Linked DNA regions of Pelorhabdus rhamnosifermentans. The protein of the gene in region 2 interacts with the protein of the main gene of each other region in a pairwise test. Links are inferred from orthologs where the notes say so. Each region holds a gene or a part of one and is shown on either strand. Other genes may lie near its edges. The genes, in order: Ga0466249_RS06405 and ftsZ.

What was found.
Region 1: the proteins of ftsZ (region 2) and Ga0466249_RS06405 interact in binary tests that used the Bacillus subtilis proteins (3 or more experiments, as listed by UniProt). The link is inferred for Pelorhabdus rhamnosifermentans from one-to-one orthologs.

The regions. Positions count from the first base shown.
Region 1 is NZ_JAHGVE010000004.1:60,201-76,852, reverse strand. What follows is about bases 7,066-9,798. They hold Ga0466249_RS06405 (cell division protein SepF), read right to left. Parts: upstream 8,785-9,798; coding sequence 8,347-8,784; downstream 7,066-8,346. Other genes in these bases: pgeF (peptidoglycan editing factor PgeF), read right to left, coding at 9,671-9,798; Ga0466249_RS06400 (YggS family pyridoxal phosphate-dependent enzyme), read right to left, coding at 8,789-9,511; proC (pyrroline-5-carboxylate reductase), read right to left, coding at 7,506-8,324; Ga0466249_RS06415 (YlmH family RNA-binding protein), read right to left, coding at 7,066-7,513. In the rest of the region: Ga0466249_RS06455 (RluA family pseudouridine synthase), read right to left, coding at 1-375; lspA (signal peptidase II), read right to left, coding at 375-821; fdxA (4Fe-4S ferredoxin), read right to left, coding at 934-1,101; Ga0466249_RS06440 (TVP38/TMEM64 family protein), read right to left, coding at 1,233-1,934; Ga0466249_RS06435 (TraR/DksA C4-type zinc finger protein), read right to left, coding at 2,031-2,690; Ga0466249_RS06430 (DUF5665 domain-containing protein), read right to left, coding at 2,721-3,047; ileS (isoleucine--tRNA ligase), read right to left, coding at 3,142-5,934; Ga0466249_RS06420 (DivIVA domain-containing protein), read right to left, coding at 6,240-6,695; more of Ga0466249_RS06415, read right to left, coding at 6,728-7,065; more of pgeF, read right to left, coding at 9,799-10,483; Ga0466249_RS06390 (radical SAM protein), read right to left, coding at 10,476-12,224; nrdG (anaerobic ribonucleoside-triphosphate reductase activating protein), read right to left, coding at 12,412-12,927; nrdD (anaerobic ribonucleoside-triphosphate reductase), read right to left, coding at 12,957-14,900; transcriptional regulator NrdR, read right to left, coding at 14,930-15,400; Ga0466249_RS27080 (hypothetical protein), read right to left, coding at 15,811-15,942; Ga0466249_RS06370 (hypothetical protein), read right to left, coding at 16,616-16,652. UniProt on the Bacillus subtilis protein: Cell division protein that is part of the divisome complex and is recruited early to the Z-ring. Probably stimulates Z-ring formation, perhaps through the cross-linking of FtsZ protofilaments. Its function overlaps with FtsA.
Region 2 is NZ_JAHGVE010000022.1:6,230-14,634, reverse strand. Bases 3,810-6,706 are described here. They hold ftsZ (cell division protein FtsZ), read left to right. Parts: upstream 3,810-4,683; coding sequence 4,684-5,730; downstream 5,731-6,706. Other genes in these bases: Ga0466249_RS19890 (MFS transporter), read left to right, coding at 6,047-6,706; Ga0466249_RS19900 (cell division FtsA domain-containing protein), read left to right, coding at 3,810-4,652. Also shown: murA (UDP-N-acetylglucosamine 1-carboxyvinyltransferase), read left to right, coding at 1-133; Ga0466249_RS19925 (D-alanine--D-alanine ligase), read left to right, coding at 173-1,105; Ga0466249_RS19920 (cell division protein FtsQ/DivIB), read left to right, coding at 1,194-1,952; Ga0466249_RS19915 (DUF881 domain-containing protein), read left to right, coding at 1,981-2,676; Ga0466249_RS19910 (small basic family protein), read left to right, coding at 2,673-3,002; Ga0466249_RS19905 (hypothetical protein), read right to left, coding at 3,076-3,237; more of Ga0466249_RS19900, read left to right, coding at 3,456-3,809; more of Ga0466249_RS19890, read left to right, coding at 6,707-7,183; aroF (3-deoxy-7-phosphoheptulonate synthase), read left to right, coding at 7,652-8,405. UniProt on the Bacillus subtilis protein: Essential cell division protein that forms a contractile ring structure (Z ring) at the future cell division site. The regulation of the ring assembly controls the timing and the location of cell division.

The DNA.
Region 1 (16,652 bases), on a different replicon or contig from region 2:
ATACAAAAGGGCATTTACAAGTGTTCCTTTAACATTGCCTGGAGCAGGATGGACAACCATGCCTCGCGCCTTATTCACTACAATCAACTCATCATCTTCATATAAGATTTGAAGCGGTAAATTTTCTGGTAATACCGTTCCCTGCTCAGGTTCAGGAATGCTCAATTGAATGACATCGTCGGCTTGAATTTTATAATTGGCTTTAACTTTCTTATCATTCACTAAGACTTTTTCCGCTGTAATCAGCTTCTGTACATGAGTCCGCGTCAGTTCAATAAGCTTACTTGTTAAAAATACATCCACCCTTTGTCCCTCGTTCTCTTTAGGCACAATGATGACGGTATTTTCTTGACTTTCACCTTGTTCAAACTGCATTACGCTTCATCCTTTTTTTTCATAAATAAAATGGTAACAATCATCATTGTCACACCGCAAACAATCGCAATATCAGCAATGTTAAATATCGGCCAAATGCGAAAATCAAAAAAGTCAATTACATAGCCTGTAGCAATACGATCAATTAAATTTCCTACTGCACCACCAGCCATAAGACCCAGACCGAATCGAAACAAATTGTAAGTTGACGGAATTTTGCGATAAAAATAGCCGACTCCGCCCAAAATAAGTAACGCAATAACAATAAACAACAATCGTTGATTCGCAAAAATACCAAAAGCCGCTCCCGCGTTTAAAATGTAAGTAATATGAAAGATATTAGGAACAACGGGTATGGACATTCCTAACCCAAGACTATGAGAAATATAATATTTTGACAGCTGATCGAAAATGACGATCAACAAAGCAACCAATAAAGGATTCACAAAAAGTCTCCTATCGACTAAAATGTTCGATTAACGGAAAGAAGCATAGCTTTCGCTACGCTTCCTAACAATTCAAAACATATGAACCAAGTAACCTTGGTCATTGAACGAATTATTCACCTGCGCTAATAGCTCCAACTGGGCAATTGCCTGCGCACGTTCCACAGTCTACACAATTTTCATCAATTGCATATTGGCTATCACCTTCGGAAATGGCCCCAACAGGACACGAAGAAGCACAAGCACCACATTTAACACAATCACTATTAATTACGTACATCAAGATTCACCTCCCATGAAATAGTAATTTTATTATACCATATTCGTGGACAAAGAACGTGTTAAAAATCACATTTTTTGCCTAAATATAGCCGGTTATCAAAAAATTCATCAATTCCAGCAAATCATTATTTACTCACTTTTCCGAAAAAAATATTTTTCAATAGCCTCGCGATAAACATAAAGCACAATCAAAATCAGTAAAAATAACGAAGTAGCGAAAATAACACCATGCAAACTACGCGTAATATTTTGCCCCAAATACGAATAAAGCAAAATAGCTGGCGTTTGTCCAAACCCTGTGGCAAATAAATATTTACTGAATGCAAGCGTTGTAAAACCTGCCCCATAACTAACGACTTTATAGGGAACAACAGGCGTTAAGCGAGCTAAAGCAATGGCTGCCAAACCATAGGTCTCAAAGAAAGTATTCAGGCGATCCAAATATTTGCTGCTTACAAACTTTTTTACTACTGGATGACCATACCAGCGGGCGATACCAAAATCAAGAGCAGCCCCGACAAGAGAACCTGTCCATGAATAGAAAGAGCCCCACAGCCAGCCAAATATCCAGGCATTAGCAATAGTAATAGCCAAACCTGGTACAAAGGGAAATAAAGACTGCACCGTCATAAGGCAAATGGACATCATTGGCGCCCAGACACCATACGACAAGATGAATTCTTTCAGCTCATGAAAGTGATGAGCATAAAGAATTTCGCTACTCATCACAAAAAAATAATGAACCTCGGGTACAGTAAAATAAAAAGTTACAGCCATGATGAGCACGCCAATTTTTATTACATTCAGAGTCCAGGGGGCAGGCTGGCTCATCTTACCAACTCCTTACAAAAACAAACCATTCTTTTACTTACTTGTTAGCGATAAAGACAGATAATTCCTGCTTAAGAAGTCATAACTCCCAAAAAGTTAGGACTTCTTTTTGGCTACAAAATGATCAGGAGCCCCACCGGTACCAAGCGGCCCTAAAGCAGGGATTCCATCAATCCGTTCAACTAACCCCGATTCTTCATTGCTATCAATAATGCGAGCCGAAAAGTCTTCCATGCCAGCTAAGTCCTGAGGTGTATCAGAACTCCCAAAACGCATAACAGCCTGCAGGGCGTCCTCTCCATCAAAACCCGTCTGATCTTGTTCATCGATAAATGTTCTGACAAACGGCGGCGTTAGAACAGTTTCTTCTAAGGGGCGCGGCGTCGTATCCGCTTGTTCTCTGCTCTGCTGACAAATATGACAGCGAGTAGTATAGGGAACTGCCTGCAAACGTTCGACATCAATCGCTTGCCCACAATCTACACACAAACCATAACTGCCGTTTGCTATTTTTTCGAGAGCCGAATCAATTTGCTCAAGTAAAAATCGCGTATGATCTGCCAGAGCGCTGTCTTTACTTCGTTCAAATGTTTCGCTCCCCAAATCAGCCGGATGATTGTCATAGGCGGATAATTCGCCTGTTGATTCTCCCTGAGCTAAATTCAAGCCTGTTTCATGAAGTTGATCCCATTCACTTTGTAGTTCCTGCCGCTGTTTTTCCAATAATTGCTTCATTTTTTGAATGTTTTCCGTCATAGCCTCTCCTCCTATCCCTACTGTCTTTACTTAAAATCTTGTACTGTGCGTTTCAACAATCTTCATGATTTCAGCTACGAAACTGCCAATTCCCGGTATATTTAGTAGAATGACTCGCCGTAAGAGTTCCAGCATTAAAGCAAAAACCAGTGTAGCTCCCAGAGCTATTCCGAGTCCCCGAGCAATGCCAGCAATAAAATTAGTAAAAATAAGTTTAGCCGGTTTCTCCAGCATTTCCATGTATTGAGCAATCCGCATGGACTCAAAGTGCCTGAGCAGAAGTTCAAGCTTACGATCAATAAACACATTTTTCTCATCAGGATTGAGGTTATCAAAGGATGTACCGGATTTTTTCATTTTTTCTTCCTCCTCTATTAGTATGACCAGGGAAAAAACAAAAAAACCGGAAAGAAACCTTTCCGGTTTAATGCTCATAAGAGATGAAATCAATTTATTCTGCTAAGACAGAAGCACAGCGTTTACATAAGGTTTGATGTTCCGCATTCTTTCCGACTGTATCGCTATACATCCAACAACGTTCGCACTTTTCACCGGTTGCAGTCTTGACAGCTACTTTTAAATCAAATTCTGTTGAGGCAAAATCAGCTTCATTCGCCAAATCAAAGCCTTCAACAAGAGAAACCTTCGACACAATCAAAATCGTCGCAAGTTCATCTTGCACAGCCTGTAATGCCTGATAAACATCCCCTGCGGCATAAATAGTTACGTCCGCATCAAGCGAATGACCAATTGTCTTGGATCTTCTTGCTTCTTCCAAGGCTTTCGTAATTTCTCCGCGCAAAGCAAGAATTTGCGTCCACTTTTCTTCTAGCTTGCTGTCTAAATACTCACGATGTTCCACTGGCCATTTCGTTAATTGAACACTCGTAGGCATTCCAGCCGTTTTCGGAACATAACGCCAGATTTCTTCACAAGTAAAACTTAATACAGGTGTAAGCATTGTAAGCAGATCCATCATAATTGTATAGATCGCCGTCTGAGCCGCCCGCCGCCCGACAGAATTCGGTCTTTCCGTATACAAACGGTCTTTCAAAATATCAAGGTAAATCGCGCTTAAATCAACCGTACAGAAGTTATGTACCGTATGATACAGCGTATGATATTCGTAGTCTTCATATGCCTGCGTTACTTTAGCACGAACCTGCTCAAGTCGTAACAAGGCCCAACGATCAATTTCAAACAAATCACCATAAGGCACTTGATCCTTTTCGGGATCAAAATCAGCCAAATTCCCCAGAATATATCGAAAAGTATTACGAATTTTCCGATAAACTTCCGACATTTGCTTCAAAATAGCCGGTGAAATACGAATATCTGCTTTATAATCAGCTGACGCCACCCACAGTCTTAAGATATCAGCGCCATATTTTTTAATAACTTCGGGCGGGAAAATAACATTTCCAATAGACTTGGACATCTTACGACCTTCGCCATCAACAACAAAGCCATGCGTTAAAACAGAATCATAAGGTGCACGGCCTTTTGTTGCCACAGAAGTTAATAGTGAAGACTGGAACCACCCACGATGCTGATCGCTGCCTTCTAAATAAATATCAGCCGGCCATTTCAATTCTTCGCGCTGTTCAAGAACGGCTGCATGAGAAGAACCGCTGTCAAACCACACATCCATAATATCCGATTCCTTACGGAAGCCCTTTTTGCCGCAATGCGGACAAGCAAAGCCCTCCGGCAAAATCTCTTCAGCACTCTTGGCCCACCAAGCATCCGATCCTTCACTGGCAAACAACGTTTTGACTACCTGAATAGTATCATCATTAATAATATGCTCATTGCAGTGATTACAGTAGAAAATTGGAATGGGAACACCCCAAACTCTCTGACGGGAAATACACCAGTCATGACGATCCGCAACCATATTATGAATACGTTCTTCACCCCAGGATGGAATCCACTTAACATCTTGAATGGCTTTGAGAGCTTCAGCGCGGAACCCGTCAACAGAGGCAAACCATTGCTCCGTAGCCCGATAGATAACAGGATTCTTGCAACGCCAGCAATGGGCATACTGATGGCGAATCGTTCCTTTTCCAAGTAACATATGCACAGCAGCCAATTCTTTAATGACAGGAACATTGGCATCTTCCACAGAGAGGCCTTCAAATTTTCCGGCTTCTTTCGTCATTTTACCTTGCGCATCGACAGGGCAATAGATGGGAAGTTTATACTTCATTCCAATTTCAAAGTCTTCCTGACCATGTCCAGGTGCCGTATGTACACAGCCCGTACCTGCCTCAAGCGTTACATGTTCGCCAACTAAAATGGGTGACTGACGATCAAGGAAGGGATGTTTAAAGATAAGTCCCTCTAAATCCTGGCCTGTCACATGGCCTAAAATAGTATATTCACCTAAATGATTCGCAGCCACAACAGAATCAATCAATTCTGTTGCAAGCAAATAAACTTCATCACCAAATTGCACCCACGAATAGTCAAACCGAGGATGGAGTGAAATAGCCATATTAGCAGGAATCGTCCAAGGTGTTGTCGTCCAAATAACAGCAAAGACCTGTTCAGGACAAACACCTTCAGGTAACTTCCCTTTTGCATCAACTAAAGGAAATTTGACAAAGAGGGAATGAGATTTCTTTTCAGCATACTCAATTTCCGCTTCAGCCAAAGCCGTTTCACAGGAAGGACACCAATAAACTGTTTTTAATCCTTTATAGATATAGCCTTTTTTAGCCATTTCACCAAAAACTTCAATTTGTTTGGCCTCAAAATAAGGACGAAGTGTAATATAGGGATTTTCCCAGTCCCCAATAACACCCAACCGTTTGAAATCCTCTCGCTGCATATTGAGACATTTCAGGGCATACTGTTTACACTCGTTACGCAAAGTAAGGGGATCTAATTCATGACGATTGAGGCCCAAATTTTTAATTGCCGCATGTTCAATCGGGAGTCCATGTGTGTCCCAGCCAGGAACATACGGTGCATCAAAACCGCGCAGCCCTTTATATTTAATAATAATATCCTTTAAAATTTTGTTCAGAGCTGTGCCAAGATGAATATTCCCATTGGCATAAGGCGGACCATCATGTAAGACAAATTTCGGTTTACCTTTTGCTGCCGCCTTCTTCTGTTCATAAAGTTTTTCCTTTGTCCAAAATTCGAGGAATTCCGGTTCCCGCTCGGGAAGGTTCCCTCGCATCGGAAAATCTGTTTTAGGCAAATTTAATGTTTTACTGTAATCTTCTGCCATGTTCACACCTCCAAAAATATCAAAAAACCCCTCATCCCTAAGGGACGAGAGGCTATTCTCGTGGTACCACCCTCATGACAGATGTTTACTGTCACTTAAGTAACGGAGTAACGCCCGTTAAACGTCAAAGCCTACTTAAAAAAGGTTCAGCCTTACAGTTCCAGGGTGATATTCAACTGCATGACACTACTAGGCTTACACTCTTCCTAGCTCGCTGACGAAGCACATGGCAGATTACTTATCCCTATCATCACTTTACTTACGAATATACCTGCATTATACCGAATTAATATCCATTAGTCAAATTAAGAATCTTCATCTTCTGCAGCTTGAGCTATCATTTCAAGCTGTGCTTGCAGCAAGGTTTTCATGCGCGTACGATAAATCTGCAATTGCTTGTTAATTTCTTCATACTCACCTGTCATACGCCGTACTTTGCTTGTTGCTTCATCAATCATGCGCTGCGCCTGAATCTCGGCTTCTTTCATGACAAGTTCCGACTCTTTTTTAGCATTTAATTTGACTTCCTCAGCAGTTTCCTGAGCAATAACGAGCGTACTATGCAGCGTGTTTTCCATATGCTGATAATTCTCCAGCTTACCGCTTATGCGTTCAATCGTTTCTTTCAATTCCACGTTTTCTCGATATAGCTGCTCGTAATCTTTGATTACTTGATCTAAAAAACTGTCAATCTCATCCTCATTGTAGCCACGAAAACTACGTTTGAATTCTCTATTTTGAATATCCAGCGGTGTTAGCATGAACACTCCTCCATGTCATCCTTCTCGCCCATTCACATGTAGCGTTTTAAAAGCAAGCTCAAACGACCTTTTTTCGTTGTCCCTAAAATTTCGCTAACTTCCAAACGACCACGGCCCCGCATCGAAATAATGTCACCTGCTTTCACAGCATGATCACTTTTTCGTACTCCCTGCCAATTCAATTTCACCTTATCAGCGACAATATCATCAGCCATTTTCGTCCGGCTCGTTCCGAAACCCGCCGCAGCAATAACATCCAATCGGAGTGAAGCCGCTGTAGTGCGAATTTCTTTTAATTTTTCCTCCTTCGGGGGAATTTCAGCTAAATTTATTTCACTCACAGTAACACTTGTTGCACCTACCTGCGTTAACCCCGTTAACAAAAAATCGATTAGCGTTTTATCAAGCATAACATAACAACCGTCACTGCTCATAACAATATCACCTAGCACGCCACGCTCTATACCTAGACCGAGCACAGCTCCAAGAATATCTCGATGACCCACATGGGCAAAACGTTTGTCCCATTGAATGGCTACAGCGGTCAGATTATAAGAAATCTTGCCAGCAAAATCTTGTTGGACAAAAGCAACCTTCACTCTTTCTGCACCTTGATAACCACCAAAAGCTTCGAGTCGTACCCCTTCATAATGAGCAATGACCGTTTCAGCTATGGCAAAGCCACGAGGATCTAGAAATTCCGATACCTTTACCTTTGTATTACGAGCGACGCTTTCAGCTGCATCAACCAGTTTAGCTGCAATGTCGCCTTCCCCTTCTGCGCGATAATACCGCAGAATTTTTTCCCGTTCACTCATGCTTTTTCCCCAAATCCTTTGATCTCTTTGTTGCCGCCATAACGGCATCAATTAGAGCTACGCGAACACCACCACGCTCAAGAGCATGTACGCCAGCAATCGCTGTTCCTCCTGGCGATGTCACCATATCGCGCAACTGAGCCGGATGCTCCCCTGTTTCAAGCACCATCTTAGCAGCTCCAAGCAATGTCTGCGCCGCAAGCGTAATCGACATGGCCCGTGGTAATCCAGCACGCACACCTGCATCAGCCAAAGCATCGACCATTAGGAAAGCATACGCTGGACCGCTGCCAGATAACCCTGTCACTGCATCCAAGTCTTTTTCAGCCACCCGAACAGCTTTCCCTGCTGACTGAAAAATCGTCAGTACATCCTGCGCCTGCTCTTCTGTTGCTTTACTACCCACAGCAATCGCAGCCATTCCTTGCCCGACAGCAAGGGGCGTATTCGGCATCACTCGAATGACACTGTTTTGAGCAAAAGCCGCTTCAAGACGCTCTAGTGTCAAGCCAGCCACAATCGAGACAACAAGCGTCTCAGGCTTCACCGCCGACTGAAGTGTTTTAAATACTGTCTCCACAACTTGTGGTTTAACCGTTAAAAATAAAATATCGGACTTTTCAGCTACCTGTCTGCTATTAACATTTGTTGTAATTTGAAACTTTTTTTCCAAAGTAGCTAATCTGTCCACATTAATATCAGCAACACAAATCTGGTCAGCCGCAACAAGACCTGTTTTGAGCAGGCCTGAAAGCAGCGCTTCAGCCATAGCTCCGCCGCCAATAAAACTAATTTTTGCTTGACTTAACATATTATCCTCCTATAGCTCCACCTTACTTCATCCAGGGTAAAACCGTCTTTTCACCATCATCACGCGATGCAAAAGACACATCGACATTATTGGGAGCACACAAAAAGATATGATTACCGATTTTTTGAATACTGCCATTTAAAGCATAAGTTGTCCCACTAATAAAATCAATCATCCGCTTAGAAAGATTATCCTCGCAATGCTCAAAATTGACTACGACAGGCTTACGATTTTTCAGATACTCTGCTACATTCTGAGCATCGTCAAAAGATAATGGTTCGACAACCATCACTTTCAGCTGTTTTTGGGCCGTGGGTAAATTAACAACATTACTACCTGCTATCAGTGTTCCTACACCTTTCTTGTTTTTCGGTTCAAAATCTTCTGGCTTTATCCGTTCGTCATCTTCTACAGGTTCCAACAAACCTAAACTACCCCATACTTTTTCCATTAATTTCATATTACTACCTCCTCGTCAGCTCAATATCATAATTACGGGCACCGAAAATGGCTGTACCGACCCTGACCATATTGGCACCTTCTTCAATGGCCACAGAATAATCATTCGTCATTCCCATCGACAACCATTCCATGGTACAGTTAGGTATACAAGCTTGCTTCAATTCCATAAATTTGTCATATAAAGTGTGAAATAACGGTCGCGTCTCCTCGGGATCATCAAAATGAGGCGCCACTGTCATTAATCCCGCAACAACAAGGTTGGGCAATGAACTCACCATACGTGCAAAATCAAGAACATCTGCAAGAGAAACGCCCTGTTTTGTTGCTTCTCCTGCCACATTGACCTCAAGCAGCGCAGGCTGAATTTTAGCCAATTCGCCAGCAACCCTGCTAATATGTCTGGCAAGTTTCTCGCTGTCAAGTGAATGGATTAAATCAAATAACGGAACGGCTTGCTTAACCTTATTTGTCTGCAGATGTCCTAACAAGTGATATTCCAGTTTGCGCCCGAAAATGTCATACTTCGCGACAGCCTCTTGAACTCGATTTTCACCAATCGTCGTTAATCCATAATCAATGGCTTGCTGCATTTCTGCTGGCGTATGATTTTTCGTCACGGCAATTAGCTTGACAGGTACAAGTGCTTGACCAGAAATATTCGCCCGCTCTCTCATGGCTGTCTGAATGTTTCGTTCAACAATTGCAATATTATTTTGAATGGACATGAGTCGCCCCTCCGTTCCTAATTTGAATTATTCGCTGATAAATAAATTTTTCCTCTTTGCAAATAGAAAATTTACATAAATAGTAATAAAATTCCTAAATTAACATAATTATATCACATTCGTTCATCCAAACAATAAGACTTGTGTTTCATTTAAGGCTTAAGGCAAAGAAATAATGGCCGCCATACGGCCTGTTTGCCCCCGTTCAGCACGATGGGAAAAAAATAAATCCTTATTACATGCTGTACAAAAATTGCTGCAAATAATATTCTCTTCCGCGACGCCAATATCCATAAGCTGCTTCGCATTGGCTTGCCATAAATCAAATTTCCACTTCTTTCCTTCTGGTTTGACAACACGTGCCCACCAGGAAAAGGCTCGTTGCAATTCAGAAATCACCTGCTCGTCTACCTCATAACTGCAAAAACCAATAGAAGGACCAATGCCTACAAGACAATCGACAGCCTGACAACCAAATTCGTCCATCATTTTTTGCACTGTTTTTTGAGCAATCGCCGCCACCGTTCCCTTCCAGCCAGCATGACTGACTGCCACTACTTTTTGTTTGGGGTCAGCAATAAGTACAGGAACACAATCGGCGTAACACAACATAAGAGAAAGTCCGGCTACATTCGTAATAAGAGCATCTGTTTTCGCGATGGAATCCTCGTAATTGAGCATTCCTTTACCAGCATCCACGGCTGTAACCACGGTAATGTGAGAACCGTGGACTTGCTCCGCTGTGACGGTATCATCAAAAGATACACCAACAGCCTGACAAAACCGTCTCCGGTTCGTAAGCACGTCATTTTTTTGGTCTCCCGTATGAAGAGCAAGATTAAGTGATTCATACGGCTTTTTGCTAACACCGCCATGTCGTGTAGAAATACCATGAGAAATACTATACTTATCAAAATGGGTAAATGTTCCTATTTTCATTCCTCGAATCTGTCGTAACTGAAACTCATTCATGAGATTCTCCTTCTATACAGACGCCGCAGCGACGACAACCTTCCCTGCAAGGTTCTGTTGCTTGCAGGCGTCGAGATTTTTCTAATTCCTGCTCTAAATAGCCTGGATTTAATCCCATATCAAGTACATGCCAGGGGAGACATTCACCAAATTCACGTGAACGATAAAGATAAAAATCTTCATTGAGTCCAGCCTGATCCAAGCCTTTTTTCAAGGCTTTTAAATTGCCCTTTTCTAAACAATGAACAAGAGGCTGAGCCAACCGCCGATCACCCCGGGCAAGTATGCCTTGAATATAGGCTTCTTTCGGTGATTCAATTAAAACTTCAATTCGCCTGTCACCACGCAAAGATTTCTTGATTTTTTTCAGACGATCTTCAACGATCTTCATCGGCGTCATTGGGAGCCATTGAAAAGGTGTAAACGGCTTGGGAACAAAGGGATTAATACTGAGCGTTAACTTGCCATTACTCTGTGACTGATCCATTTTTGCCTTCATATAACGAGCAAGAGTAATAATGGCCTCAATATCTTCGTCTTGCTCAAAAGGCAGCCCGACCATAATATAAAAACGAACATGAGGAATTTTGGCCTGAACGGCAAGGTCCATAGCCCGTTCTAAATCATCATTACTAATCCCCTTATTAATGACCTGTCGCAACTTAGTACTGCCTGCCTCAGGTGCTAAAGTTATGGTTCGCTGACCACTTCGAGCTAACATAGCTGCTAATGCGGGCGTAAGTGTATCCGCCCGGAGCGAAGCCACAGATAACGTCATATTTTTCTTTAAAATCATCGCACACAATGCATCAATTTCAGGGTAATCCGAAATAGCCGCCCCAACCAATCCCACTTTATTACGGTACTTTTGAGCGCGGTCAATAGCCTGTTCCAGTACAGAAAGTGGCTGAACCCGTGGTCTCCTGAAACAATAACCAGCCATGCAAAAACGACAATGCCGCCCGCAACCGCGGGCAATTTCAATTAAATACATATCCTTAAATTCCGTATTTCCGGTAACAACTGTCGTTTCGGCTGGATGGTGCCCAATATTTTTAATCCAACGTCGTTCAACACGTTCCGGGACAGCTTGCAGACAATCAAATCGTTCAATAATGCCCTCTGTACCATATACAGGCTGATAAAAACGTGGCACATACACACCCGGAACGCTCGCTATCTCCAGTAAAACCTCATCTCTACTGAGACCTTCTTGTTGTCCTTTCTCATAAACAGCAAGAATTTCGTGAATCACTTCTTCTCCCTCACCAATCACAAAAGCATCCACAAATTCAGCCAAAGGCTCCGGATTAAAGGTGGCACAGGGACCGCCAACAACAACAAAAGGGTCCTTATTTTTACGTTCTTTGGACCAGATCGGTACTCGTCCGAGCTTTAACATCGCGAGTAAATGAAGATAGTCCATTTCAAATGAAACCGCAAAAGCAACGATGTTATAAGAAGATAGCACCTTTTGCCGTTCCAAACTGAGTAACGGCATTTCGGTACGTTCATGATCAACTAAATCAGCCTTATCAGGATAAAAAAAACGGTCACAAAGCGTACCAACTCTCGAATTAATCTCCCGATAGATAACCTGAAAACCCAAATTAGACATACCCACATGATACGTATTCGGGAAAGCGAGTGCCACTTCCAGCCGATCGCCGGACTGACTCCTTTTTGGCTGTTCTTCTTGTTGATAACGTTCATATAATTTTTGTTTAATAGACCAGGACATAAGACAGCCTCCCAAATAATGCATCTACATAGAAAGTTTACCACGTGGTTAATTTTTTCCTGCTACTGATGTAATTTTATTCTGCAACCACTGTATTCTTTGTCTTGCTCAGATAAATTATGTAAAAAAGCAGTCCCATCTAAAATGAGACTGCCCAAATCCGCTTTTTTTACTTGATACTATGATGTTAGCTTGCCCAAGATCGCGCCGTCTTCTCGAGAGGCAAGACAGTAACGCAACCCTTTTGACGAGTTTGCTCCATATCAATAATTCGCTGATTGGCTGATCCCCGAAAAGGTAGATCAAGATCCTTTTCAGCCATTACAAAGGGTCCATCTACAAGGACATCAATCAATGACAATACCGGTACTCGTTGTACCTCTTCATACGTATAGCCTGTGTAAACCCAAATATTGAGACGTGGCTGACGACGTTTAATAAGATCAATTGTCTTAAACAAAGCTTCCGGCTGCGCCAAGGGATCACCGCCACTAAACGTAATGCCATGATGGATAGGCGTTACAAGGGCTAAAATTTTATCAACAAATTTTTCTTCTGATACCTCATACCCCCCTTCCATGGGAAGCAACAAGGGATTATGACAACCTTGACAATGACGCGGGCAGCCTTGCAAAAAAGCTGTCACACGCAACCCTACGCCATCGACAAGAGATTCAGCCAAAATATCTTTATATCGAATCATACCGAATCCTCCACTTCATCGAATAAAGCTTAGGTGTCTTGACGATGTATCCGTCTTGTAATAGTCGTTCCGCAAGAGGGGCAGGCATCGCTTTCAATCACACCAAGATAACCGCATTTTTCACAAAAATCAACAGGAAAATTAATACCAGCATAACCAAAATCGCAGCGTGCCATATGGCGAATAATGTCTTCAACAGCAGACAAGTTATTTACGGGCGGAGATGTAAATTCGACATAACTAATATGCCCGGCATTGCAGTATTTGTGATAAACGCCTTCTTTACAAATTTTATCATATGCACTGATGGAATAGTGCACAGGAACATGAAAAGAATTCGTATAATATTCTTGATCCGTTACACCAGGCAGAACACCATATTCCTTGCGATCCATCTTAACAAAGCGGCCTGATAGCCCTTCGGCAGGCGTTGCTAACAAAGAGTAGTTTAGATTGTAATAATCACAGGCCTTGTCGGCCTTATCACGCATAAAAGCCACAATTTCTTCACCAAGAACTTGACTGTCCTCACTTTCACCATGATGATGCCCCGTAAGAGAAACTAGAGCTTCAGCCAAACCAATAAAACCAATCGATAAAGTACCATGTTTAATGGCTTTTTCAATGCGATCTGTTGGCTTTAACTCATCCGAATCTAAATATAGATGCTGTCCCATCAAAAATGGCATATCTTTTACCCTAAGAGCCGCTTGCACTTCATAACGGTGAAATAGTTGCTCACAAACTAAATCAAAAATATCCGAGAGGTTTTGATAGAACTTCATGACATCCCGCTTGGCCTTAATAGCCAAACGCGGCAGATTAATCGTTGTAAAACTTAAATTACCACGTCCATCTGTTACTTCCGGCCCTCGCCGATTGGCAACTGTCCGTGTTCGACACCCCATATACCCCACTTGATCACCATAAGCAGCATTAAATGAAGCATCCATAAAACTAAATGTAGGATTTAAACGCTGCGCAGCCACGCGAATAGCTAATTTAAACAAATCATAATTGGGATCGCCTGGATTAAAATTAACCCCCGCCTTTAAACGAAAAATAATATTTGGGAAAATAGGATTTTCGCCATACCCCAAGCCTTTTTCATAAGCTAATAACACATTTTTCGTCACAGCTCGTCCACCCTTTGAGGTATCTTGCCCCAAATTCAGGCTGGAAAAGGGAACCTGAGCTCCCGCACGTGAATGCATGCTATTGAGATTATAAATCAGTGCCTCCATGGCTTGATATACTTCGTCATCACTAGCATTTTCCATATAAGGTGCCATATCGCGATCAAAAAAAGCGAAGCTCTGACCGCCATGCATATCATTTTGCGAACTTTGCAAAATAATAGCAGCAAGTGCAGTGGCTGATGATGGCCGCTTGGGCGGACGAATAAAACCGTGTCCATTATTAAAACCATGTTGGAGTAATTTTCCGAGGGGAATTTGCACACAAGTTAAAGTCTTTCCATAAAAATCGAGGTCATGAATATGAATATCCCCCCTCGTGTGGGCCGCAGCCATTTTCTCAGGAATTAATCGATGCAAATAATAAGTTTTACTTGCTGCACTGGCAATTTGCAACATCTTAGCTGAGGGAGAATTAGATACATTGGCATTTTCCCGACTTGTTTCAACCAAAATATCTGCCACTGCATCCATTAAATCGGATTTACCTTCGCGAATCCTTGTACGTTCTGCACGATAAAGAATGTAAGCTTTCGCTGTTTTCGCGTGACCTTGTTCGATCAATATTTTTTCTACGGCATCTTGGATATCATCGACTGCAAAAACATCCTGAGTATAATTTTTCTCAAGATACTTCATGACCTCAAGGGTCACTTCCATAGCAAGCTGTCTATTCGCGCCACCTACGGCTTTAGCAGCCTTAAACACAGCCTCCGTTATTTTCGTTTCATCAAAATCGACTTCGCGTCCATCTCTTTTTTTTACTTTTTGCAACATAAAAATTCCTCTCCCTACCCAATATATCTTTACTTTTTAGCTAATTTTTGATTTTCCATCAATTTTTGGAGTTCCTGCATGAAATTTTCAATATCCGCAAATTGACGGTAAACCGAGGCAAATCGCACATAAGCCACTTGATCTACATTTTTCAGATAACGCATAACAATTTCACCAATGAGTTCCGTCGCTACTTCCTTCTCAATCGTATTGCGGATTTCCTTTTCTACCTCATCGACTAAATTTTCCATAATATCTAAAGAAATGGGGCGTTTTTCACAAGAACGGATAATCCCTGTTAACAACTTTTCCCGATCAAAAAATTCTCGACGACCATCTTTTTTTATTACAACAAGGGGCAATTTTTCAATCATTTCATAGGTAGTGAAACGCTTGGCGCAAGCTAAACACTCGCGACGGCGCCGAATGGAACTTCCTTCATCAGCTGCCCGAGAATCAATTACTTTGCTTTCTCCATAACCGCAGTAGGGACATTTCATTTTTTCACCTTCTTATTGTATGATAAGTTAAGCAAAAAACCAAACCTCAAAAAAGGCCTCTCAACAGAATATACTATATCTGGTATGTATAAATCTAATTATACGGTATATCTAGTATTCCTGCAAAAAAAATCTATTTTGACAAAAAAATCTAACCCAAGACAAGCTCAGGTTAAAGCTTTTTTCATTGTTTCTGATGATGGAAGCGGTAATTTAATCATCTTTTCCCTGTCTAAACTAAGCAACTTTATCATCTGCAAAAGCTTGCCGTTCCGCATGGCTTGTGCATAATCGACACCAAAAGTCAGCTATACGGGGTAGTGGGATCATCCGTGTCACTAGGGGCAAAGTAAGATCATGATCGAGGTATGTTAGCAATATAATGAGTCTCGCCATCAAAACCCACTCCGCTATTTGTTTTCTTCCAAAAATTTATCAGAACGGTCAACTTGAAAATAAGTTCGATCAGCAACCATAATATAACGATTATCAAGCAATTCATCTAAAATAGGACTATCATGCTTACCCAGTGGTTTCAACAACTTTTTGTGGTATCTATGATAATAAATTTAGCTGTATTTCCACTGATTTGCTGCTGATATAATAAAAAAATGGAGTAAGGCTGATACCGTAAATTTGCGGGCCGTATCCTGCCGGGGTTCTACATTTTTTATTTTGGATATAACGGATAAACTTCCGAAATAGTCTATAAAGCCCAGCGGAAGCATAGCTGTCATGGATGCTCCTATTGGGTCAACAATGTATATTAGGGGTAGCAATGTCGAAAAACCACATATTATACTTTCATTATCCCGAACGGGAGCTAGATATGAACCATATTCATTCCGTAGGTTTAAAAAAGATAAAAGATATGTTATTCTTGCTTATTTATTGAATTTAAGCCAGGATTTAAATGATTTAGCTATTGAAATTCATGACCGGCATAATTATCTTGATTTACTAGGGATCACGTCACGAAACGGAAAAAATCGTACGCTAACCAGATATTGACAATTAAGTTTAACTGCGCTGTATTACCATATAACCCCATCTACTTTGCGGGTGGTGTCAGCTTCGCTGGTACTGGAAAAAAGCGGAGAATAAAGAAATAATCTCCACAAAATTTGTGGAGATTATTTCAGGCAATGTTAGATTGTATCAACGGACTCAAAAAAGCACGATAAATGGCGAAGCGAATAGGCCCCTTTTTCAGTTCTACTTACTTCTCCAATGACAAGTACCCCCGAATGAA
Region 2 (8,405 bases):
TGGAGCCCTTGTTTTAGCCGGACTGGTGGCAGCAGGAACAACGATTGTTGATGAGGTCTATCATATTGACCGCGGCTACGAACGATTGGAAGAAAAACTGAACAGCCTTGGCGCTATCATTCTTCGTAAATAAATGTTAAATACTTACTGACAGTTTATGATGGAGGTTATAATGAAGAATAAAAAGATTGCTGTTGTTATGGGAGGACCTTCTGCAGAACGCGAGGTGTCGTTAAATACGGGCAATGCTATTTTAAAGGCACTCCAGGAAAAGGGCTATAAAGCTGTTGGGATCGATATGGATCCAAAACAGATTGCCAGTCAACTTCAGGAAGAAAAAATTGATATTGTTTTTAATGCAATACATGGAAAATTTGGTGAAGATGGGGCTTTGCAAGGCGCACTCGATATGCTTGGCATTCCTTACACAGGTTCTGGTGTTATGGCAAGTGCTATTACTATGGATAAGAGCATTTCAAAGCGATTGTTCGTTGCGGCGGGATTGCCGACAGCACCTGCTGAAATTTACGATCAATATAGTCTGGGTCTGGATGACATTTGTCAGGACATTAGGAAAAAATTCACTTTTCCACTTGTTGTAAAAGCGGCTGAACAAGGTTCAAGTATCGGTGTCTATATTTTGGAAGATGAATCAGGTCTTCAAGATGCTGTAAGAAATGCTTTTGGCTATTGCCGCCATATCGTTGTGGAAGCTTTTATTACAGGCAGTGAACTTACTGTGGCTGTTATGGGGAATAAGGAAGCGCATGCCTTTCCTGTTATCGAAATCGTTCCCCATTCCGGTCGCTATGATTATCATTCAAAATATACTAGTGGTGCCACAGAATATATTGTACCTGCACGTCTTGATGAACAAACAACGCACAAATTGCAGCAACTTGCAGAAGAAACCTATCGCCTCGTCGGTTGCAAGGGCATAGCTCGTGTTGACTTTATGATGGATAAGGAGAAACACCCCTATATTTTAGAGATCAATACCATTCCTGGAATGACTGCTACCAGTCTGGTACCCAAGGCTGCCGCAGCGACAGGTCTTCTTTTCGCTGATTTATGTGAAAAACTGTTACTTATGGCTGTAGAATAAAAAAAGGCAGCTGCGCTGCCTTTTTTTATTTATCTTCAGTAAACACTGTTGTATAATACATGCAGGGACCTTATACAGGGGGAATTTTATGGGGACAACAGAACGGCTGAAAGATGCCCGTGATGAACGTAAAGCTTTGGCTGTGAAGCGACTTTTATCGGTAATAATGGTGTTTGTTGTACTCATTGCTTGTTATTTATTTATTAATTCTTCTTTTTTTTCAGTAGGGACAGTTATTATACAAGGTAATAAGTACATCAGTAATGAAGAAGTTTTGGCTATTGTTGGTATACCCGGTAAAATAAATATTTTTCGTCTTGATACACGCGATGCGAAAAGCCGCTTAGTAAAAGATTTACGTGTTGCTGATGCTGAGGTGGTTCGCAAGTTTCCAGCGACTGTTGTTATTTCAGTAAAGGAACGTCAGCCTTATGCTTATGCTGCTACTAGCTATGGATTTGCCGAGTTAGATGAAAAAGGAATTGTTTTAGCTGCTTTTAAGACATTAAAACAATTAAATGTTCCCATTATTACGGGGGTAAATTTAGGTAATGCTTATATTGGTGACTGTGTGGACAACCCAGCATTACAAGCGACACTCTCCTATCTTGCCGGACTATCTGAAAACAGTTTAAATCAATTGTCTGAGGTCAATATTAGCGATCCCTTGCAAATACGAGCTTTAACAATCAATTCGGTGCAAATTCGTTTAGGAACGCAAGATCATTTATTTGACAAGGCTGTGAAGACAAATCAGATCATGGGAGAAATTGGAGATAAAAAAAGTCTTGCTGAATCCATCGATATGCGTTATGCTACGCCATATATAAAGTTCAAATCAAATTAATTAAAGATTGTGAAGGGAGAGAATTACATTGTTGGCCATACGACAGGGCCAAGTGGCGATTGCAATGGTCTGCGTCGTTCTTGGTGTGATGCTTGCGTTGCAGTTCCGTACTACGCAGGATATTCGGTCTTCTGTTCCTTTTCAAAGGATTGAGGATCTTTCACAGCGGCTGAATCAGACGGAAAAAGAACGTGATGCTTTATTAAAGCAAGTACATGAATTATCGCAGGCCAGTGAAGGTGAAACAGCTGTGAAGGAGAATATGAATGTCCGCATGGGAGCAGGAGTTGTTGCTTTGAAAGGTCCCGGCGTGGTGATTACTATTGACGATAGTAAGCGAGCGGCCAAACCAGGGGAGAATGCCAATTTATACCTGATTCATGATGATGATATTCTAAAGGTAATCAATGAGATGTGGGCTGCTGGGGCAGAGGCTATTTCTATTAATGAACAACGACTTGTAGCCAGTTCGGAGATTCGTTGTGCTGGGCCGACTTTATCAGTCAATAATACGCGTTATTCGCCGCCCTATGAAATACGTGCCATCGGTGATCAGACGACACTGGAAAATGCACTGAAAATGCGGGGTGGTGTTGTGGAAACTCTGCAATTTTGGGGGATTCAGGTGAGTATTAAGAAGCAGGATCTTGTTGACATTCCCGCTTATAAGGGGCCTTTTCATTTTGAATATGCCCAACCAGTAAAGGAGGCTGGCAAGTCATGATGCTGCCTTTTTTGGGTCTCGTCTTCGGTATTCTTATTGGGTCTTTTTTCCCATTTAGTATTCCAGTGGAATATGCTAAGTTTATGTCTGTAGCTTTACTTGCTTCTTTGGATAGTGTGTTTGGTGGTTGGCGTTCGGCATTAGAAGAAAAATTTGATAATACCGTTTTTATTACGGGATTTTTTACGAACGCTCTTCTTGCTGCAGCATTAGTTTATGTGGGTGATCGCTTGGGCATTGATTTGTATTATGTTGCAACGCTTGCTTTTGGACTACGGGTTTTTCAGAATCTTGCTATTATACGACGTTATTTTTTAAAGAAATAAATTTTTATAATGATGGATCATAAAAGCCAAGAAAAAAGACTTAAACGTCTTTTTCTTGGCTCATTTAAAATTATTAGGTTTCGTCTGTATTCATTGTTTCACTACTTAGTATACATGGAAAATCTTCTTTGTCATTTTCTTCAATCATTGTGGTTAGAGTGGTAAATGACTTTTCATCATCAGCCAGATTTTTGCCATTCCAAAAGTGATAAACGGGATGATTGAAAATTTCCATAAGTTGTTCACCTCCATTACTAAATAATCATAGTATTTCCTATTTACATTTGGAAAATAACAAGAAAAGCCGCTTTTTTATTAAAAAAAAAAGGGAAAACGCCAATTGTGTTGAAACATTATGAAAGGAAACATAATCATAGTTGCAGTGGATAAGTCTTTTTAAGTATAGATAGTGAAAAGAAACATAATCATGTTGCAGTGGGGGCCTCAAGCGTCATGAAGCAAGTTTTAGCAATTGATATTGGTACAAGCTGTATAAAGGTGTTGGCAGCTCAAGTGACTTCTGCGCAGATAGAGATTTTAGGCAGTGGCTCTGCTCCAACAAGTGGATATCGTCATGGTAAAGTTGAGCAGGTAGATTCGTTGGTGTCCTCGATACGTCAAGCCATAGATTGTGTGATGACAGCTGTTTCTGGATCATTTGACCTAATCTATATGGGGATCGGTTCACTTGATGTAAAGGCTGTAAATTTGTTTGGGACAGTTGCGCCACAACGTCCACAATCTTTATCAGCGGAAGATGGAGAAAGAGCTTGTCGTGCTTCGATTGCAGCTTTACCACTTGATGAGGCTATTGTACATTTAATTCCTTCTCAATATTTTGTAGATGATCGTCCAGTGGCTTTATTACCAGTTGGACAGCCTTGTCATTCTCTTAAAGTCAATACACACGTTATTTCTATACCGAAAGCATTGAAAAGTCAGTTAAATGCTGAATTAGCTCGAAATTCCATTCCAGCAATTAGTTTGGTTGCCACTAGCTATGCTGATGCCTTGGCGCTTACCGATCAAACTCAAAGTAAAACAAACTTTTTTATTATGGATATTGGTGCTGGAACTGTAGATGTGAGTTTTTATAATGAGGGAAAACGGGTATTTTCTGAGGCTTTGCCGTTTGGGGGAGAATATATTACCAGTGATATTATGCAAGCATTTAGTGTAAATCGCAATCACGCAGAAGGAATTAAGAAGTATTATGCGAAATTAGATAATAATCTACATCATCAAGAAGTAATCTTAGATTGCAATGATTACGGTACGACAGATAAAAATATTGCCTATGATTTTTTATATGATATTATTGAAAGTCGTACGGAAGAGCTTGTTGCTTTAATTTACCAAGGAGTGAAGGATTCAATTCCGTTAGATTTAGTCGAACGGCAAGCGTGTGAAGTTTATCTAACTGGCGGTTCATCTAAACTTCCAAGTTTTGTACGAGCTATTCATGATCGTTTTGGGCTTTCAGTAAAAACGGTTATGCCAACAAAGTTAGACAAAGAATACTTATGTCCAGAAAATACAGCTGGATACGGAATTTTGTTGTTTGCAGCCAGCCATTTGCCAGCTAAACAAGAAACATCAAGTGGCTGTCATATGTTTTTTCAAAAAATAAAAAATATGTTTGGTTCTTAACCACGCGAGGATATAAGGAGGAACAGGATCCATGCTTGAATTCGATATGGATTTAGATCAGTTTGCCAAGATTAAGGTTATTGGAGTAGGTGGCGGCGGTAGTAATGCCGTGAACCGTATGATCACTGCCGGATTGAAAGGTGTTGAATTTTTGACAGTCAATACGGATGCGCAGGCTTTACTATTATCGCAAGCTCAGAATCGCATTCAGATTGGTGAAAAGCTTACGAAAGGTCTTGGCGCTGGGGCAAATCCCGATGTCGGTGAAAAGGCGGCGCAAGAAAGCCGCGATGAGATTATTAAGGCCTTGCGCGGTGCAGACATGGTATTTGTTACGGCAGGCATGGGTGGCGGAACAGGTACAGGGGCAGCTCCCATTGTTGCTGAATGTGCTAAAGAAGTGGGGGCTTTAACGGTAGGTGTTGTAACCAAACCTTTCTCTTTTGAAGGGCGTCGTCGTCAAACTCAAGCAGAACGTGGTACAGCAAAATTAAAGGAAAAAGTGGATACGCTGATTACTATTCCGAATAATCGTCTCATGCAGGTTGCTGATAAAAAAACATCTATTATGGATGCTTTCCGAATGGCTGATGATGTACTTCGTCAAGGTGTTCAAGGTATATCTGATTTGATTGCTGTTCCAGGACTGATTAATCTGGATTTTGCTGATGTCAAAACCATTATGCTTGAGACAGGATCTGCTTTGATGGGTATTGGTGTTGGTACAGGCGAAGATCGTGCTGAAGCAGCTGCTGAAGCAGCCATTCGTAGTCCGCTATTGGAAACTTCTATTGAAGGAGCCAAGGGGGTACTCTTAAATATCACCGGTGGTGCTAGTCTGGGACTTTTTGAAGTCAATGCGGCTGCCGAAATTATTGCCGATGCGGCTGATCCGGAAGCGAATATTATTTTTGGTGCGGTCATTGATGAAGCCCTTGATGATGAGGTTCGGGTTACAGTTATTGCAACAGGTTTTGATCCTAAAGTAGAAAAAGTAGTACCAGGTAAAGTGGAAGCAGCACCTGTTTTGGAGTTTAAGGGTCGTGATCTTGAAATACCGACATTTATGAGACGCTAAATTTTTCTTTGAGAGTTACTTAGAAGCCAAGTTCCTGTTTATGCGGAACTTGGCTTTTATTATTGAAAAACTATTTTCGAAGAATGCTGTAACCGCATTCTTCGAAAATTTTGTAAAAATAAGCTCCGTGCATCTTTTTGGGAATATACATTTTAAAATGCCCTGAAAAAGAGTTATTATAATTAACGATTTATTTTGTTGTAATTATCGATTGCATATAAAAAATGAAAATCATAGAATTTAATTAGAAAATTGTTAGTTTGTGTTTTTTTAGTAATTCATTTTGTAATATTTTATAACCTGTGGAGGGACTGCGATGAATACAGGCGCTAAAAAAATTTTAATTGTTGTCACTGCTTTTTTTTGGTTTTCTATGTATACCTATGTGCCTATTCTGGCACCCTATGCACAAAGCTTAGGTGCTACTTATGATATGGTAGGACTTATTATTGGCTCTTATGGTTTGACACAGCTATTGTTACGCATACCTATTGGCGTGTTATCTGATGCCTGGGGCAATCGTAAATTTTTTGTTGTGATCGGTATTATACTTGCATCCTTAAGCAGCTTGGGTATGTGGCTATTTCCTATGGCTGGAGCATTGCTTCTGTTTCGGGGGTTGGCAGGTGTGGCGGCTTCAACATGGGTAGATTATACGGTACTTTATGCGAGTTATTTTCCCCAAAAAGAAGCTCCTAAGGCCATGGGCTATATTAATGCCGTCAATAATTTTGGACAAGTGGCAGCTATGTTATCAGGAGGGTACATTGCACAGCACATAGGAATGAATTCATCATTTATCCTTGGTGCTGTTGCTGGCAGCATTGGCATTGTGCTGAGCTTATTTGTGCGAGACAAGCATATGTCTCCAAAAGCAATCAAGGTGGACATCCTTATGGAAACATTGCATAATCGTCAATTGCTTTATCTTTCAGGGCTAGGAATTGTGTTACAGACCATTACGTTTGTTACTGTTTTCGGATTTTTGCCTATTGTGGCTCAATACTTAGGCGCTAGCATCTTTGAATTAGGCATTGTTACGACAATGACACTGGTTCCGTCGATTGTTTCTGCTGCATTGAGTGGTGCTTTTTTTAGCAAACGTTTTGGTGAGCGAGCGACACTTGTGTGCGGTTTGTTGATTACAGCGATGTCGTGTATTGTCATTCCTTTTATCAGCAATTTATCCTTATTATATATTAGCCAGGCTATTGGTGGTTTTGCCCGTGGATTGGTTTTACCATTACTGATGGGTTTAAGTATCAAGAATTTTTCCGGTGACAAGCGGTCGACAGCTATGAGCGTGTTTCAAGCTATTTATGGTCTCGGTATGTTTGGCGGACCTGTATTGGCCGGTGTATTGAGTAATATCTTTGGATTAACTATCGGCTTTGTTGTCATTGGTCTAATCGGGTTTATCGGTGCTGCGCTGGCAGGTTGGCACAAAGAATAATCATAATAATACTTAAACCTATGTTCTTCCTGGAAAGACATTATTGACAATGCCGCTTCTATTTACAATAATTTTACTTAGAATGATAAAAATAGCTTGACAAGACTCATTTATTTACATATAATAAAACCTATAAAATTTATTCTTCTTCCGTATATAGGAGGGTATTATGATAACTGCTCACTTAAAACAAATTATTGAAAAACAATATTATTACTTTTTTAGCTGGGGCTACTTTTTTAGCGCTGGCTATTTTGGTTGGAAAAAATTGAATAGGTTGTTTTTAAGTGAGAGCTTGGTGATATGTTGTTAGCGAAAGCATAACAAAATAGAAATTTTATCCCTAAGAGACTCATGTGAGTCTTATTTTTTTTATCCTTTTACAAGTTTTAACTTTCAAATCACATAGCTTTTTTTGATTGTAAATTTTGTATAAAAAATATTTTAAATTTAAAGGAGGAAGAAATTATGTTAGTTGTGATGAAACCAGGTACTGTAGCAGAGGAGATTGAAAAAATGCATAAGAAGTTGGGAACATTAAAAATGGATGTTACCCTTGTCGTAGGGGAGCAACAAAGTGTTTTTGCATTGGGAGGAGATACGTCAAAACTTGATTTAGAATCTCTTCAAGCCAATATTCAGGTTGAAAAAATTGTGCGTATTCAGCAGCCTTACAAGTTGGCCAGCCGTACTTTTCATCCAGAGGATACCATTGTCGATGTTAGAGGATGTAAAATTGGTGGTGGTCATATTGCCGTGATTGCGGGTCCCTGTTCTGTTGAAAGTGAAGAACAAATGATTCATACGGCGGAGCTTGTTAAGCAATATGGTGCTACTTTGCTTAGAGGGGGAGCTTATAAACCACGTTCTTCTCCTTATAGTTTTCAGGGATTAGGTGTGGATGGATTAAAAATGCTGGTGAAAGCTCGGGAAGCAACAGGATTGCCGATTGTTACGGAAGCCATGTCCATAGAGACCTTTGATGCCATAGAAGAAAGTGCTGATCTTATTCAGATTGGGGCCCGGAACATGCAGAACTTTCCATTACTTAAACGTGCAGGGAAAAGTGCTAAGCCAATCTTGCTCAAACGCGGGCTAAGTGCAACGCTGGAAGAGTTTCTGATGTCAGCTGAATACATTTTGGCTGGCGGTAATGCCAACGTTATCCTATGTGAACGGGGAATACGTACGTTCGATACTTATACTAGAAATACCTTGGATA